DNA from 4 places in the Streptomyces sp. NPDC055962 genome. Region 3 is predicted to be linked to each of the others. Evidence: riboswitches for the same ligand, from Rfam matches in the RefSeq annotation. Region 3 holds a riboswitch; each other region holds the start of a gene.
What was found. Region 3 has a riboswitch for thiamine pyrophosphate ahead of ACFC51_RS08230 (purine-cytosine permease family protein). Riboswitches for the same ligand answer to the same signal wherever they lie in the genome.
Positions count from the first base shown of each region.

Region 1: it holds a riboswitch for thiamine pyrophosphate, as region 3 does, so the genes downstream of both, thiO (glycine oxidase ThiO) here and ACFC51_RS08230 (purine-cytosine permease family protein) in region 3, are expected to answer to the same signal.
Region 2: it holds a riboswitch for thiamine pyrophosphate, as region 3 does, so the genes downstream of both, thiC (phosphomethylpyrimidine synthase ThiC) here and ACFC51_RS08230 (purine-cytosine permease family protein) in region 3, are expected to answer to the same signal.
Region 4: it holds a riboswitch for thiamine pyrophosphate, as region 3 does, so the genes downstream of both, ACFC51_RS00450 (thiamine ABC transporter substrate binding subunit) here and ACFC51_RS08230 (purine-cytosine permease family protein) in region 3, are expected to answer to the same signal.

Region 1 covers NZ_JBHJYN010000002.1:1,115,462-1,119,100, reverse strand. Annotated here, with positions in the region: gene ACFC51_RS10295 (Rv2175c family DNA-binding protein) at 49-414, opposite strand; gene ACFC51_RS10290 (NAD(P)/FAD-dependent oxidoreductase) at 483-1,715, opposite strand; gene ACFC51_RS10285 (hypothetical protein) at 1,744-2,085, opposite strand; TPP riboswitch at 2,137-2,249, shown strand; gene thiO (glycine oxidase ThiO) at 2,247-3,467, shown strand; gene thiS (sulfur carrier protein ThiS) at 3,464-3,639, shown strand, end outside.
Region 2 covers NZ_JBHJYN010000009.1:210,222-213,860, reverse strand. Annotated here, with positions in the region: gene ACFC51_RS25020 (YibE/F family protein) at 18-1,373, opposite strand; TPP riboswitch at 1,444-1,576, shown strand; gene thiC (phosphomethylpyrimidine synthase ThiC) at 1,569-3,371, shown strand; gene ACFC51_RS25010 (hypothetical protein) at 3,581-3,639, opposite strand, start outside.
Region 3 covers NZ_JBHJYN010000002.1:677,723-681,361, forward strand. Annotated here, with positions in the region: gene ACFC51_RS08205 (FGGY family carbohydrate kinase) at 1-236, opposite strand, end outside; gene ACFC51_RS08210 (YtxH domain-containing protein) at 303-605, opposite strand; tRNA gene ACFC51_RS08215 (tRNA-Asn) at 798-870, shown strand; tRNA gene ACFC51_RS08220 (tRNA-Asn) at 876-948, shown strand; tRNA gene ACFC51_RS08225 (tRNA-Ile) at 1,171-1,247, shown strand; TPP riboswitch at 1,842-1,935, shown strand; gene ACFC51_RS08230 (purine-cytosine permease family protein) at 1,926-3,341, shown strand; gene ACFC51_RS08235 (protein kinase) at 3,394-3,639, opposite strand, start outside.
Region 4 covers NZ_JBHJYN010000001.1:107,508-111,146, forward strand. Annotated here, with positions in the region: gene ACFC51_RS00445 (ABC transporter permease) at 1-473, opposite strand, end outside; gene ACFC51_RS00450 (thiamine ABC transporter substrate binding subunit) at 518-1,612, opposite strand; TPP riboswitch at 1,681-1,797, opposite strand; gene rlmN (23S rRNA (adenine(2503)-C(2))-methyltransferase RlmN) at 1,876-2,982, opposite strand; gene ACFC51_RS00460 (hypothetical protein) at 3,318-3,639, shown strand, end outside.

The DNA of each region.
Region 1 (3,639 bases), 440 kb from region 3:
GTGCGGGCCGTGTGTGCCACGGCCCGCACCCCGCTCACGGCTCTCCGGTCAGACGGCGAGCGCCTGGGCCCGGCGCTTCACCTCCGTGCCGCGATTCTCGCTCAGGGCCTGCGCGGGCGTGCCGGGCAGGGTCGGGTCGGGGGTGAAGAGCCAGTCCAGCATCTCTTCGTCGTTGTAGCCGTCGTCCCTCAGGAGCGTCAGGGTCCCTGCGAGACCCTTGACCACCCTGTCGCCGTCGATGAAGGCGGCAGGCACCTGAAGCGCCCGGTTCTCACCACGTCGTACGGCGATGAGCTGGCCTTCCTTGACCAGCTGCCGGACGCGCGTCACCTCGACATCGAGCATTTCCGCGATGTCGGGAAGGTGGAGCCAGGCGGGGACGAGAGCATCGATCTTTGCGTCAATCTCGGTCACAAGGACAAGCGTGCCATCCCGGACCGACAGTCGGTACCCGGGCCGGGCGCACGGGGCCGCGCCTGCCACTAGAGCGCCGTGGATTTCAGCGGTACGGAGGAGTCGGCCGCCCGCGCCGGGTCGATCCGCGCGCCCGCCTCGACGAGCTTGCGCCCCTGCGCCAGGTCGCGTGGGCGGCCGACGGCCAGCAGGGCCACCAAGACCCCTTGCCGGAGCCAGCAGACCGTCCAGGAGGGGTCCGCCGGATCGCCCCGCCACAGCAGGGTGTCCGCACCGGCGTGATGGCCGGCGTACTGCACGAAGCGCCCGAACTGCTCGGACCAGAAGTAGGGCACCGGGTCGTACGTCCTGGCCGTTCCGTCCGCGAGGCCGGCGGCGACCGTCCGGGGTCCCTGGAGGGCGTTGTCCCAGTGGTGGACCGTCAGCCGCTCCCCGTAGCGGGCGGACGGGAAGGAGGCGCAGTCGCCCACCGCGTACACGTCGGGCAGCGAGGTGCGCAGGGTGCTGTCCGCGGTGACCGAGCCGTCCGGGCCGAGTGCGATACCGGAGTCGGCGAGCCAGGCGGTGGCGGGCCTGGCCCCGATGCCCACGACCACCGCTCCGGCGGGGATCACCCGGCCGTCCGCCAGGTGGACGGCGCCCCGCTCGATGCGGGCGACCCGGACCCCGGTGAGGAGGCCGGCTCCGCTCTCGGCGTACCAGGCGGCCATCGGGGCGGCGACCTCGGCGGGCATCGTGCCCGCGAGGGGCCGGCCGGCTGCCTCGACGACGGTGACCGCGCATCCGGCCGCGCGCGCGGCCGTGGCGAACTCGGCGCCGATCCAGCCCGCTCCGACGACGACCACGTCGTGCTGCCGCTCCAGGACGGGCCGCAGCCGCGCGGCGTCGTCGAGGGTGCGCAGCAGGTGCACGCCGGGGACACCCTCGGTGCCGGGCAGCGCGACGGGCTCCGCCCCCGTGGCGAGGACCAGCGCGCCGTAGGCGACGGGTCCCTCCGCGGTGTCCAGCTCGTGCGCCCCGGCGCGCAGCCCCTCGACGTCGAGCCCCAGGCGCAGGGTGATGTCCAGCGCCTCGAAGTCGACGTCGAAGGCGGAGTCCTCGGCCTTCCCCAGCAGGACCGCCTTGGACAGGGGTGGTCTGTCGTAGGGCTGGTGCGGTTCGGCGCCGATCAGGGTGACCGGCCCCGTGAAGCCCCGTTCGCGCAGGGCCACGGCCGTCTGCACACCGGCCATGCCCGCGCCCACGATCACGACTCCGCGCGACGGGAGTCCAGCTGCCTCGTCCTGCGTCTGCTCGCTCACCCGTCCACCCTAATCACCTGACGTGACGTCAGTGGGTGAGCTCCTCCACGACGCTCGTCCCGCTGCCCTGCCGCGACTCCCACTCCCACGTCTCGTCCAGGCGGACACGGCCGTCGGCCAGGTCCGTGACGGTCGACGCGCAGTGCCCCGACGAGGTCGTCCCGTCCTGCTTCAGCTGGACGTAGCGGAAGTCCAGGGTGTCCCCGTCCCGGGTGCCGACGAGGTGCCCGTGCACGATGTCGCCGCCCGCGTACTCGGCCCAGATCCGGCCGTCCCGCTCGTGGTAGGTGAAACGGGTCCGGGTGCCGACCTGGCCGGGGGCCTGGTCGGCGACCGGTGAGAGGACGAGTCCGTCGAGCGAACGGGCCACGGGTACGGCTCCCTTACTGACTGCGGCCGGTGGGGTCTAGGCTGGCCACCGTAAGACACTCGCGGGAGTCCGGACGCACCGGGCTGAGAGGGAGGCTGACCGGCCTCCGACCGTACGAACCTGATCCGGGTCATGCCGGCGAAGGGAGGGGCTGGACACCCATGCGCATCTCAGCGGACAGTTCCGACGTCCTGGTCGTCGGGGGCGGCATCATCGGGCTGGTGACCGCCTGGCGGTCCGCCCAGCGCGGTCTGAGCACCACGCTGGCCGATCCCGACCCCGGCGGCGGGGCCGCCCGGGTGGCGGCCGGGATGCTCGCCGCCGTCACCGAGCTGCACTACGGCGAGCAGATGCTGCTCGGCCTCAACGTGGCCTCCGCGGCGCGCTATCCGGAGTTCGTGGGCGAGCTGGAGGAGGCGAGCGGCCAGGAGACCGGGTTCCGGGCCTGCGGCACGCTCTCCGTCGCGCTGGACTCCGACGACCGCGCGCATCTGCGCGAGCTGCACGCCCTGCAGCGGCGTTCGGGTCTGGAGTCCGAGTGGCTCACCGGCCGCGAGTGCCGGCGCCTGGAGCCGATGCTCGCGCCCGGCGTGCGCGGCGGGCTGCGCGTCGACGGGGACCACCAGGTGGATCCTCGGCGTCTGGCCTCGGCGCTGGTGACGGCGTGCGAGCGGGCCGGGGTGGTGTTCCGCCGCGCCTGGGTCCAGCGGCTGTCCGTCACGGGCGGCCGGGCGACGGGCGCCGTACTGGCGGACGGCACGGAGCTCGACGCCGGCCAGGTGGTGCTCGCCGGAGGCAGCCTGAGCGGCCGGCTGGAGGGGATACCCGAGGCGGTCGTGCCGCCGGTGCGCCCGGTCAAGGGGCAGGTCCTGCGGCTGACGGTGCCTGCGGCGTACGCCCCCTTCCTGAGCAGGACCGTGCGGGCCGTCGTGCGCGGCAGCCACGTCTACCTCGTGCCGCGCGCCAACGGTGAGCTGGTGGTCGGCGCGACGACGGAGGAACTGGGCTGGGACACCACCGTCACCGCGGGCGGGGTCTACGAGCTGCTGCGGGACGCCCACGAACTGATCCCCGGCATCACCGAGCTGCCGCTGACCGAGACCCGTGCCGGACTGCGGCCCGCCTCCCCGGACAACGCGCCGCTGCTGGGCCCCACGGCACTGCCCGGCCTCCACCTGGCCACCGGGCACCACCGCAACGGGGTGCTGCTGACCCCCGTCACCGGGGATGTGATGGCCCACGTGCTGACCACCGGTGAGCTGCCCGAGCTGGGCCGCCCCTTCGCACCACTCCGCTTCGACCCGGCCACCGCCGCCCCGGGGCACCCGCGGACCCCCTCGCCCGAAGACACCGCCCCCGCCTCGCAGGAGCAGCCCGTATGACACAGCCAGCGTCCCTCGCCGATCCCGTGCAGGTCTCCGTCAACGGGGAACACCGCACCGTCCCCGCCGGCACCGCACTGGACACCCTGGTCGCGTCGCTGACCCGGGCACCTTCCGGGGTGGCCGCCGCGGTCAACGAGGCCGTCGTGCCCCGCGGCCAGTGGTCCGCCAC
Region 2 (3,639 bases), on a different contig from region 3:
GTGTCCGGTGCCCCGGTTCACACCTTGCGGCGTCGGCCCCTCCCGGTCCGTGCGGGTGCAGGAGCTCCGGCTTCCGCGCCGAGCCCCGTGCGGTCCGCGGAGACCACCAGGGCCGCGAGCACCGTCGTCACCGGCACCGAGGCGACCAGCCCGATCGACCCGACCAGGGTGCGGACGATCTCCTCCGCGACCAGTTCGCTGTTGGCCACGGTGCCCACGCTGCTCTGCGCGATGGAGAAGAGCAGCAGCAGCGGGAGTGCCGCGCCCGCGTAGGCGAGCACGAGGGTGTTGACGACCGAGGCGATGTGGTCGCGCCCGATCCGGATGCCCGCCCGGTAGAGCCCCCGCACACCCATGGTCGGGTCGGCCTGGTGCAGTTCCCAGACCGCCGACGTCTGGGTGACGGTCACGTCGTCGAGCACACCGAGCGATCCGATGATCACACCGGCCAGGAGCAGGCCGCTCATGTCGATGTCCGGGTACAGCCCGTGGATGAGGCCGGTGTTGTCGTCCGTGTTGCCGGACAGGCTGGCCCAGCCGATGAACAGGGATCCCAGCAGCCCGATCAGCAGCAGCGAGATGAGCGTGCCGATCACGGCCACCGAGGTGCGGGCCGTCAGGCCGTGGCAGGTGTAGAGGGCGATCAGCATGATGGCGCTCGCCCCGATCACGGCGACGACCAGCGGATTCGATCCCTGCAGGATCGCCGGAAGGATGAAAAGGGTCAGCACGCCGAACGAGACCGCCAGCGCGATCAGCGCCATCAGCCCACGCAGCCTGCCCACCACGACCACCGCGACGGCGAAGATCCCGGCGAGCAGCGCCATCGGCACCGTGCGGTCCACATCGGTCACCGAGTACTGGAGGTCGCGGGGTGCGTCCGGCGCGTACGCCACGACCACCCCCTGGCCCTCGTGCAGTTGCCTCGGCGCGTCGGGCTGGATGACCTCGACGAACGTACGGCCCTCGTCCTCACCGGTCGTGACCTCGACCGTGGCCTTCTTGCACTGCCCCGTCTGCTCGTTGACGGCCTCCCGCCCCGAGGGGGTGGAGGTGTCGCCGGTGGGCGGCACCTGTGAGGCGTTGACGTCCGCGCAGTCGACCGGGACCACCTTCGTCACACGGCCGTCCTGGGTCTGCCGGTCGAACCCCACGCCGGTGCGTTCGTGGGCGGGCGCTCCCCCTGGCCAGAAGGCCACGAGGCCGACCAGGACGGCGGTGGCGAAGGGGATCACCACGGCCGCGATGACCTTGCGCAGGTGCTTGGACACGGGCGCCGCGGGACCGTGGCTGTGGGTGTGTCCGTGTGCATGGCTCTGCGTGCTGCCTGATGCGGAGCCGTGGGGTTCGGGGGCGTTTCCGGGGGACGTCACCCCGCGATCATCCCAAGAACGGGCAAGGCCCTCTGGCCAGCACGCCAGAAAGGAGGTTAGCGTGGAGGCACTTTGCACACGCGGGAGCTCGGAGCACCGGGCTGAGAGGGCGCTAACCTCCGTACATCCGTACGGGACAGCTGCGCCGACCGCCGAACCTGTTACCGGGTAATGCCGGCGTAGGGAGTAGGTCTCATGACCACAGCGGACGCAAGCACGCCTGTCTCGACGCAGAATGCGCGGAATGCGCAGGATGTGAAGGACGACGAGGCCGGGAAGTCCATCGGCTGGCACAAGGGATACGTCCAGGGCTCGCGCCCGGACCTCCGTGTGCCGGTCCGTCAGGTGCACCTCACCAACGGCAAGGACGTGACGCTGTACGACACGTCCGGGCCGTACACCGACCCCACCACCGACACCGATGTCCGGCGCGGGCTCGCCCCGCTCCGGGAGAACTGGATCATCGCCCGCGGGGACACCGAGGAGTACGCGGGCCGCCCCGCGCGCCCCGAGGACGACGGGCTCAAACACACCTCCCCGCGCGGCGGCCTGCGCAACCTCGACGCGGTCTTCCCCGGCCGCCCCCGGCAGCCCCGGCGCAGCCGCGACGGCCGGCCGGTCACGCAGCTGGCGTACGCCCGCCGGGGCGAGATCACCCCGGAGATGGAGTACGTCGCGATCCGGGAGAACGTCGAACCCGAGGTCGTGCGCGAGGAGATCGCCGCGGGCCGGGCGGTCCTTCCGGCCAACGTGAACCACCCGGAGATCGAGCCGATGATCATCGGCAAGCGCTTCCTGGTGAAGGTCAACGCCAACATCGGTAACTCCGCGGTCACTTCCTCCATCGAGGAGGAGGTGGACAAGATGACCTGGGCCACCCAGTGGGGTGCCGACACGGTCATGGACCTGTCCACGGGCCGCAACATCCACACCACCCGCGAGTGGGTCCTGCGCAACTCCCCCGTTCCGATCGGCACCGTCCCCCTCTACCAGGCACTCGAGAAGGTCGACGGCCGCGCCGAGGAGCTGACGTGGGAGATCTACAAGGACACCGTCATCGAACAGGCCGAGCAGGGCGTCGACTACATGACCGTGCACGCCGGTGTCCGGCTGCCGTACGTACCGCTCACGGCCCGTCGGAAGACCGGCATCGTCTCGCGCGGGGGGTCCATCATGGCGGCCTGGTGCCTGGCGCACCACAAGGAGTCGTTCCTGTACGAGCACTTCGAGGAGCTCTGCGAGATCCTCGCGGCCTACGACGTGACGTACTCGCTCGGCGACGGTCTGCGTCCCGGCTCCATCGCCGACGCGAACGACGAGGCGCAGTTCGCCGAGCTCCGCACGCTCGGTGAGCTCAACACCGTGGCCAAGCGGTTCGGTGTCCAGACGATGATCGAGGGCCCGGGGCACGTCCCGATGCACAAGATCAAGGAGAACATCGACCTCCAGCAGGAGATCTGCGAGGAGGCGCCATTCTACACGCTGGGCCCGCTGACCACGGATGTCGCTCCGGCGTACGACCACATCACCTCGGGCATCGGTGCCGCGATGATCGCCTGGTGGGGGACGGCGATGCTCTGCTACGTCACGCCCAAGGAGCACCTGGGGCTGCCGAACCGGGACGACGTGAAGACCGGCGTCATCACGTACAAGATCGCCGCTCATGCGGCTGACCTCGCCAAGGGGCACCCGGGGGCACAGGAGTGGGACGACGCCCTGTCCGACGCCCGGTTCGAGTTCCGCTGGGAGGACCAGTTCAACCTGGCGCTCGACCCGGACACCGCGCGGGAGTTCCATGACGAGACGCTGCCGGCCGAACCGGCCAAGACGGCGCACTTCTGCTCGATGTGCGGTCCCAAGTTCTGCTCGATGAAGATCTCCCACGACATCCGGCGGGAGCACGGGGACGGGCAGGACGAGATCGAGGCGGGGATGGCAGAGAAGTCCAGGGAGTTCGCGGCGGCGGGCAACCGGGTCTATCTGCCGATCGCGGACTGACTCCGGCCCCACGCCGCCCGGGGGGCGGGGTGCCGTCCCTGCCCCCACGGCGGGGGCGGCACCGGGTCCGGCCGGATCCCCCTCCGGCAGCAGGCGCTCCGGGCCCGGCCCGATCACTCCGGCCGGTGCTCCGGGGCCGACCGGATCACTCCGGCTGGTGCTCCGGGGCCGGCCGGATCACTCCGGCTGGTGCTCCGGGGCCGGCCGGATCACTCCGGCTGGTGCTCCGGGCCGCCGAAGTCCGGGCTCGTGAAGTCGGGGCTGGTGA
Region 3 (3,639 bases):
AGCGGCACCAGGCCGTGCTGCTGCGCGGAGACACCGATGGCCTGCACGCCTTCGAGCAGCCCTCCGGAGGCCGCCTCACCGAGTGAGAGCAGCCACGCCTGCGGATCCACCTCGGAGGCTTTGGCCTCGACGGGATGCGCGGCGTACCCCTGCCGCAGCACCTCACCGGTGTCCGTGTCGCAGACGACGATGTGCGTGAAGGCGGATGAACTGTCCAAGCCGGCCACTATGCCCATGGACACGATTCTGCCGCACGCGGGGGCCGTTCCCGTACCGGGCGGTACCCGGTACAGGAACGAGCCTCAGGTGTTGGTCGTGCCCCAGTCGTCGCTGCCGTTGTGGCCGCTGCGCTCACGCAGCGAGCGCACCCGGTCGGAGACGGACACGGGGACCTTGTCCCCGACCTTCTCGCTCACCGAGTGGTACGCCTTGCCGGCGAAGTCCCGGCTGCCGTGCGCGGCGGACTCCGCCGCGTTCCGCACCGCCGGATTCTCGGCCAGCTGCTGCGCGGCCTTCTTCAGCTGCTCGTAGCGCTCGCGCCCGGCTCGCGTGCCGAGCACGTAACCGAGGGCCACTCCGGCGATGAACGTGAGCCGGTACCGCATGGCTGCCACCCTTCCTTCGCTCCGTCTTCGCTCCGTGCGACGTGTGCTGCCCGCCTACCCGCAGACACCCGAGATCACCCCGGGGCATACCGATTGGCGGAGCACCCCCCTGCTTGCGCTAATGTATGTGTCGCAGCGAACGCGCGCCGCTCGGCATCAGCCAGGCAGGTACGATTCGAGGCAACGCAGCAATCCCCTGTAGCTCAATTGGCAGAGCAGCCGGCTGTTAACCGGCAGGTTACTGGTTCGAGTCCAGTCGGGGGAGCGCGATCCCCTGTAGCTCAATTGGCAGAGCATTCGGCTGTTAACCGGAGGGTTACTGGTTCGAGTCCAGTCGGGGGAGCGGAACGGAAGAGGGCCCCCCGGGGCCCTTTTTCGTGTGTCCGCAGGGGCCGTCGCGGGACGCCTCCGGGACTCTTTCGGGGGGATTCCGCATCGCCTGGAACCGGGCAGCACGCTGCACTGTCTTCATGGTCACGCGAAGCCGACCATCGCCAGCAGGAGATCGTATGACCGGCTATGCTGCGGCAGACGGCGCGTACAGGTGTACGCGCCACGCCGTAAAGGGGCGGTAGCTCAGCCGGTTAGAGCAGCGGACTCATAATCCGTCGGCCGTGGGTTCGAGTCCCACCCGCCCCACCAGCGTCCCCAGGCAGAATCGTTTCTGACCTGGGGAAACGCGTTTCCGGGGCGTTTTTGCGTGAGGTGTTCGCCTCACGGCGGTGTGGCGGACGAGGGTCTCCACATGTCGAGGGTGCTTCCTGCGTGACTGCGACCTGGACCTTTCCGGTCTCGGCGCCGCGGGATGGTTGACAGCGGTCCCACGGCCCTCCCGTGAGGGGTCCACCTGCACCGGGCATCCTTACCTGTGGTTCCCCGGCGAAGTGGCCCCGCATGTCTGGTTGCGGCCAGGCCAGGGGCGCGGTGTCCGCGACTGTGGCTTGCGGGTGTCTGTCGGCGATCGGGTCGCGTCCGCCTCGTGCGTGGGGCCCGCTCCTGGCAGCGGTGACCTGGTCGTACCACCGCAGGCACAAGGGCGGCGTCACGGCCGAGTAGGCCCCCCGGGTTGTGGGTCAGGTGTCAGGCCGGACCCGGGCCACGTTCGCCGGGGGGACGCCCCGGCGGCTTGCCCGAAGAGACAGGCCCCGGCATCCGGCGGTCCGGCCGTCCCCGAGCCGAGCACCCACGCACCCCCACCGGGCGGGCCCGCGTGGCTGCCCGGCTATATTGGCCGCCGAACCGGACACGGGGTGCCCCGCGCGGGGCTGAGAACACACCCGTCGAACCTGAACCAGCTCGTACTGGCGGAGGGATGTCTTCATGCCGTTGTCGCATGCCCAGGACGACCGTGCGGTCGCGGGGCGAACAGTCCCGGACCCGCGCTCCGCGTTCGGGGGCCGTATGCCCACCGCCCCCGGTGACCTGCGGATCGAGACGCACGGGATAGCCCCCGTGCCCGAGGACCGACGGTACGGCGGCCCCGCCCGGCTGTTCACCGTCTGGTTCGCCCCCAACCTGACCATGACCGGCGTCTTCACCGGGACCGTGGGCATCGCCCTGGGCCTGGACTTCGCCACCGCGCTCGTCGCCGTCGTGCTCGGCACGCTCGTGGGGGCGGTGCCCACCGCGTACCTCGGCACCTGGGGAAGCCGGACCGGGGTCGGTCAACTGCCCCTCGCGAGACTGGCGTTCGGACGGGGTGTCGTGCTGCCCGGAGCGTTGCAGTGGCTGTCCTCGATCGCCTGGGACGCGCTGATCGGCCTGTTCGGAGGGGATGCACTGGCCCAGCTGTTCGGCTGGCCCTTCTGGCTCGGCGTGCTGGTCATGATGGCCGCCCAGGGTGCGCTCGGCGTGCTGGGGTACGAGGCGATCCACCGGCTCCAGACGGTGATGACGTTCGCCCTCGCCGCGGCCTTCGCCGTGCTGGCCGTCAAGCTGCTGGACGGAGTGCACCCCGCCGCCTCGGGCACCGTGCACGGAGGTGACCGGGCGGGCGCGTTCGTCCTGACGTGCACGATCGCCCTGAGCCTCTCCCTGTCCTGGGCCCCGTACGCGAGCGACTTCAGCCGCTATCTGCCCGCCGCCACCTCCCGGCCGCGCATGTTCTGGTGCACGCTGCTGGGCATCAGCGTCTCCTTCGTGGCGGTCCAGACGCTGGGCCTCTGGGGCGCGTCCGTCTTCACCGACCAGACCGCACGCGGGATCGACACCCTTCTGGGCGGCGGAGCGCTCGGGGCGTTCGGCCTGCTCGCCGTCGCGCTCGCCGCGCTGTGCAGCAACGCCATGAACGACTACAGCGGTTCCCTGGCACTGCAGACGATGGGAGTGCGCCTGCCGCGCCCCGTCGCCGCCGCGCTCGCCGCCGCGCTCGGGTTCCCGCTCGTGCTGTGGATGCACGCGGCCGACACCACGGCGCGCTTCCAGAACGTGCTGCTCCTGGTCGGCTACTGGATCCCCGGCTTCGTCGCGATCGTGGCCGTCGACTGGGTGGTGCGGGTCAGGGCCCGGGCCGGCGCACCGATCGACCTCGCCGCCGAGAGCGCCCTCGTCCGGCCCTGGTGGCCGGCGCCCACCGCCTTCGTGGCCGCCTTCGCGGCGGCGGTGCCGTTCATGAGCACCGGCCTGTACGTGGGACCCGCGGCACAGGCCCTGCACGGAGCGGACCTCGCCTACGGAGTGGCGTTCCTCGTGGCCCTGTCCGTCTACACCCCGCTGCGGCTGCGTCACCGCTCCTGACCCGGCGGTCGCCGGCCCCGGGGTGGAGGCGTCGCGCGGGCGGCGCGCCCTGTCAGGCGTTCTGCCAGAGCTGGGTCCGGTCGCCCGCGTCGCACGTCGCCTTGGTGAATCCTGTGCCGCTCGTCATCGAGAGGCACAGGGAGTCGGCGGCGTTCATCAGCGTGTGGCCGCCCGAGGCACGTGCGCCGATCCGCCAGATCTGGTCGTCGCCCCCGCCGCAGGCCACGACGGCGAGGCCGTAGAAGGTGTTGGACTTGAGGCAGGCGCCGGTGTCGTCGTTGACGAGATGGAAGGCGGT
Region 4 (3,639 bases), on a different contig from region 3:
GCCTCCTCCTGGCGGGGGTCGAGCTGCGACCACAGGCCGCCCACGGTCCGCACGACGACGGCGTAGTTGAAGAACACATGGGCGAGCAGGATCGCCCACACGGTCGTGTCGAGCCTGACCCCCCAGAGCTCGTCGAGGAACCCGCCGCGTCCCAGCAGGGCGAGGAACGCCGTACCCACCACGACCGTGGGCAGGACGAACGGCACCGTCACCACGGCCCGCAGCACCTGCTTGCCGGGGAAGGCGAAGCGGGCGAAGACGTACGCGCCCGGCAGTGCGATCAGGAGGGTGAGCGCGGTGGAGGCGAGGGCCTGCCAGGTCGTGAACCAGAGGACGTCCAGGATGTCCGGACGGCTCAGCACCGTGCCGATCCGGCCGAACTGCCAGTCGCCGCCCGCCTTCAGCCCCCGGCCGACGATCGCGACGACCGGATAGGCGAAGAACAGCGCGAAGAACACGACGGGCACGGCCATCAGGCCGAGCCGCACCGCGTTCCCCCCGCGCGCGGGCCGCGCGGCTACTTCACGACGAGCGAGGACCATGACTGGACCCACTGCTCACGGTTCTTGGCGATCTTCTCCGGTGCGACCGTCGCCGGCTTGTCGACGGTCGCTCCGAACTTCGTGAAGAGCTCCGGCAGCTTCGCGTCCTCCGCCACCGGGTTCACGAACATGTTCAGCGGCATGTCCTCCTGGAACTGCCTGCTGATCAGGAAGTCGAGCAGCGCCTTGCCGCCCGCCTCGTTCCTCGCCCCGTCCAGGAGGCCGGCGAACTCGGTCTGGCGGAAGCAGGTGCCGGTGGCGACCCCGGTCGGCGCCTCGGTGGGCTGCGGATCGGCGTACAGCACCTCGACGGGCGGGCTGGAGGCGTACGAGACGACGAGCGGACGGTCGGCCTTCGCCTTCTTGCCGCCGGCCGATCCGGAGAACTCGTCGTTGTACGCCTGCTCCCAGCCGTCGACGGTCTTGACCCCGTTGTCCTTCAGCTTCTTCCAGTAGTCCTGGTAGCCGGTCTCGCCGTAGGTGGCGACGGTCCCGAGGAGGAAGCCGAGTCCGGGCGAGGAGGTCGCGGCGTTCTCGGTGACGAGGAGGTTCTTGTACGCGGGCTTCAGCAGGTCGTCGAAGGAGTTCGGCGGGTCGAGCTTCTTGTCGGCGAAGTACTTCTTGTCGTAGTTGACGCAGATGTCACCGGTGTCGACGGGCGTGACCCGGTGCCGGTCCGCGTCGAGCTGCGCGCCGGCCTCGACGCGGTCGAGCCCCTTCGCCTCGTACGGCGTGAACAGGCCGTTGTCCAGGGCGCGGGAGAGCAGGGTGTTGTCGACCCCGAAGAACACGTCGCCGCGGGGCGAGCCCTTGGTCAGGATCTCCTGGTTGAGCGCGGCCCCCGCGTCACCGCTCTTGAGCACCTTGACCCGGTAACCGGTCTCCTTCGTGAACGCCTTCAGGACGGCGTCCGAGGCGTTGAACGAGTCGTGACTGACCAGCGTGACGGTCGTGGACCCGGCCCCCGTGTCACCGGAGGCCTTGTCGTCGGAACCGCCGCAGCCCGCGAGCACGGTGACGCCGAGCGCGGCGGCGAGCGCCGTCGCCGCGTACTTCGTGGTGGTGTTCATGTGATCCTCCTGGAGGTGACCAGGAAGAGACGCGGCCCCGCCCGCCGGGAGCGGGCAGGGCGCAACAGCTTGAGTAAGGTCCGAACTTCCTACCCGGAATGACCCGGGCGAGGTTCAGAGGGTCTGCGGCCGACCTGTCCTCGGTGCCGCACTCTCAGCGCTGTGGCGCTCCCCTGTCGGAATATGAAGTTGATTGCGGGGCCAGGCTACACCGGCCGGATCATGCCGGACCGGCCGGTTCGGACCGGTCCGGCACCACCGCCTCAGCGCTCGGCGGCCGCCAGCTGACCACAGGCGCCGTCGATCTCCTGGCCACGGGTGTCGCGGACGGTCACCGGCACACCGTGGGCGGCGATGGCCTCCACGAAGGCCTTCTCGTCCTCGGGCCGCGAGGCCGTCCACTGGGAACCGGGGGTCGGGTTCAGCGGGATGAGGTTGACGTGCACCCGCTTGCCCTTGAGCAGGCGGCCCAGCCGGTCGCCACGCCACGCCTGGTCGTTGATGTCGCGGATCAGCGCGTACTCGATGGAGATGCGGCGGCCGGACTTCTCCGCGTACTCCCACGCGGCGTCCAGGACCTCACGGACCTTCCAGCGGGTGTTCACGGGGACGAGGGTGTCGCGCAGCTCGTCGTCCGGGGCGTGGAGCGAGACGGCGAGGCGGCACTTGAAGCCCTCGTCGGCGAACCGGAGCATCGCCGGCACCAGGCCCACCGTGGAGACGGTGATCCCGCGCTGCGAGAGCCCCAGGCCGTCCGGCTCGGGGTCCGTCAGCCGGCGGATCGCCCCGACGACGCGCTTGTAGTTGGCCAGCGGCTCGCCCATGCCCATGAAGACGATGTTGGACAGCCGCGCCGGCCCGCCCGGGACCTCGCCGTCCCGCAGCGCCCGCATGCCGTCCACGATCTGGTGCACGATCTCGGCGGTCGACAGGTTGCGGTCGAGCCCCGCCTGCCCGGTCGCGCAGAACGGGCAGTTCATCCCGCAGCCCGCCTGCGACGAGATGCACATGGTCACCCGGTCCGGGTACCGCATGAGGACGGACTCGACGAGCGTGCCGTCGTGCAGCTTCCAGAGGGTCTTGCGGGTGGTGTCGTCGTCACAGCTGATGTGGCGCATGACCGACATCAGATCCGGGAACATCGCCTCCGCGAGCTTGTCGCGCGACGCGGCCGGAATGTTGGTCCACTCCGCCGGGTCGTGCGCGTACCGCGTGAAGTAGTGCTGCGACAGCTGCTTGGCGCGGAAGGGCTTCTCGCCGGTCGCGGCGACTGCTTCCTTGCGCTCGTCGGGCGTGAGGTCGGCGAGGTGCCGCGGCGGCCGCTTGGCTCCACGGGGCGCGACGAAAGTGAGTTCTCCGGGCTTAGGCATGGTTCTTCCAGTGTTACAGACCCGCCGTGGTCCCCGTGACCTCCACAGGCCCGGGACGGGTGAGGGCCCGGCGGCACGGGCCGCCCCCGGCCGCCGTCAGCCGACGTAGGCGGCCCTGGAGAGCCCTGGGACGGGTCGGAGCCCGGCCCGGACCGTGACCGATCGCACGGCGGCGGGCAGCGCGCGGCCACCTGGAGACAGAATCAAACACATGTACGTCGAGCTGTCTTCGCAGGTGGTCGACCGGCCTCACACGGAGCGGGCCGAGCCTGGTCGCCCTCGTTATCGGTCGGGTTCCTGTGTGGGGCGCCGCCGGATCCGAGATGATTCCGGTCATGGAAATCTGGGGGACGCTGCTCGGAACAACCATCGGTGCCGCCATCGCCATAGTGGGGCAGCACCTGGTGAAGCGTGCCGAGGGCAGAACACGGCTGAGTGAACTGCTCTTCGAGCAGTGCGCTCTCGTCGCGGTCTCCGCCGCGGACTACGACAGCCGCATCTGGGAGGAACGGGTACTCGGCCTGGAAGACCGGGTCAGCGGCTTCGATCTTGCCGCACACCGGCTCGCGTCCGTCCGCCTGAAGCTCCTCTCCCGGGACCGCGAGTTGCTGGATGCGGTCGAAGAGCTCAACAAGGCGGGCAGCCACCTGGGCGACT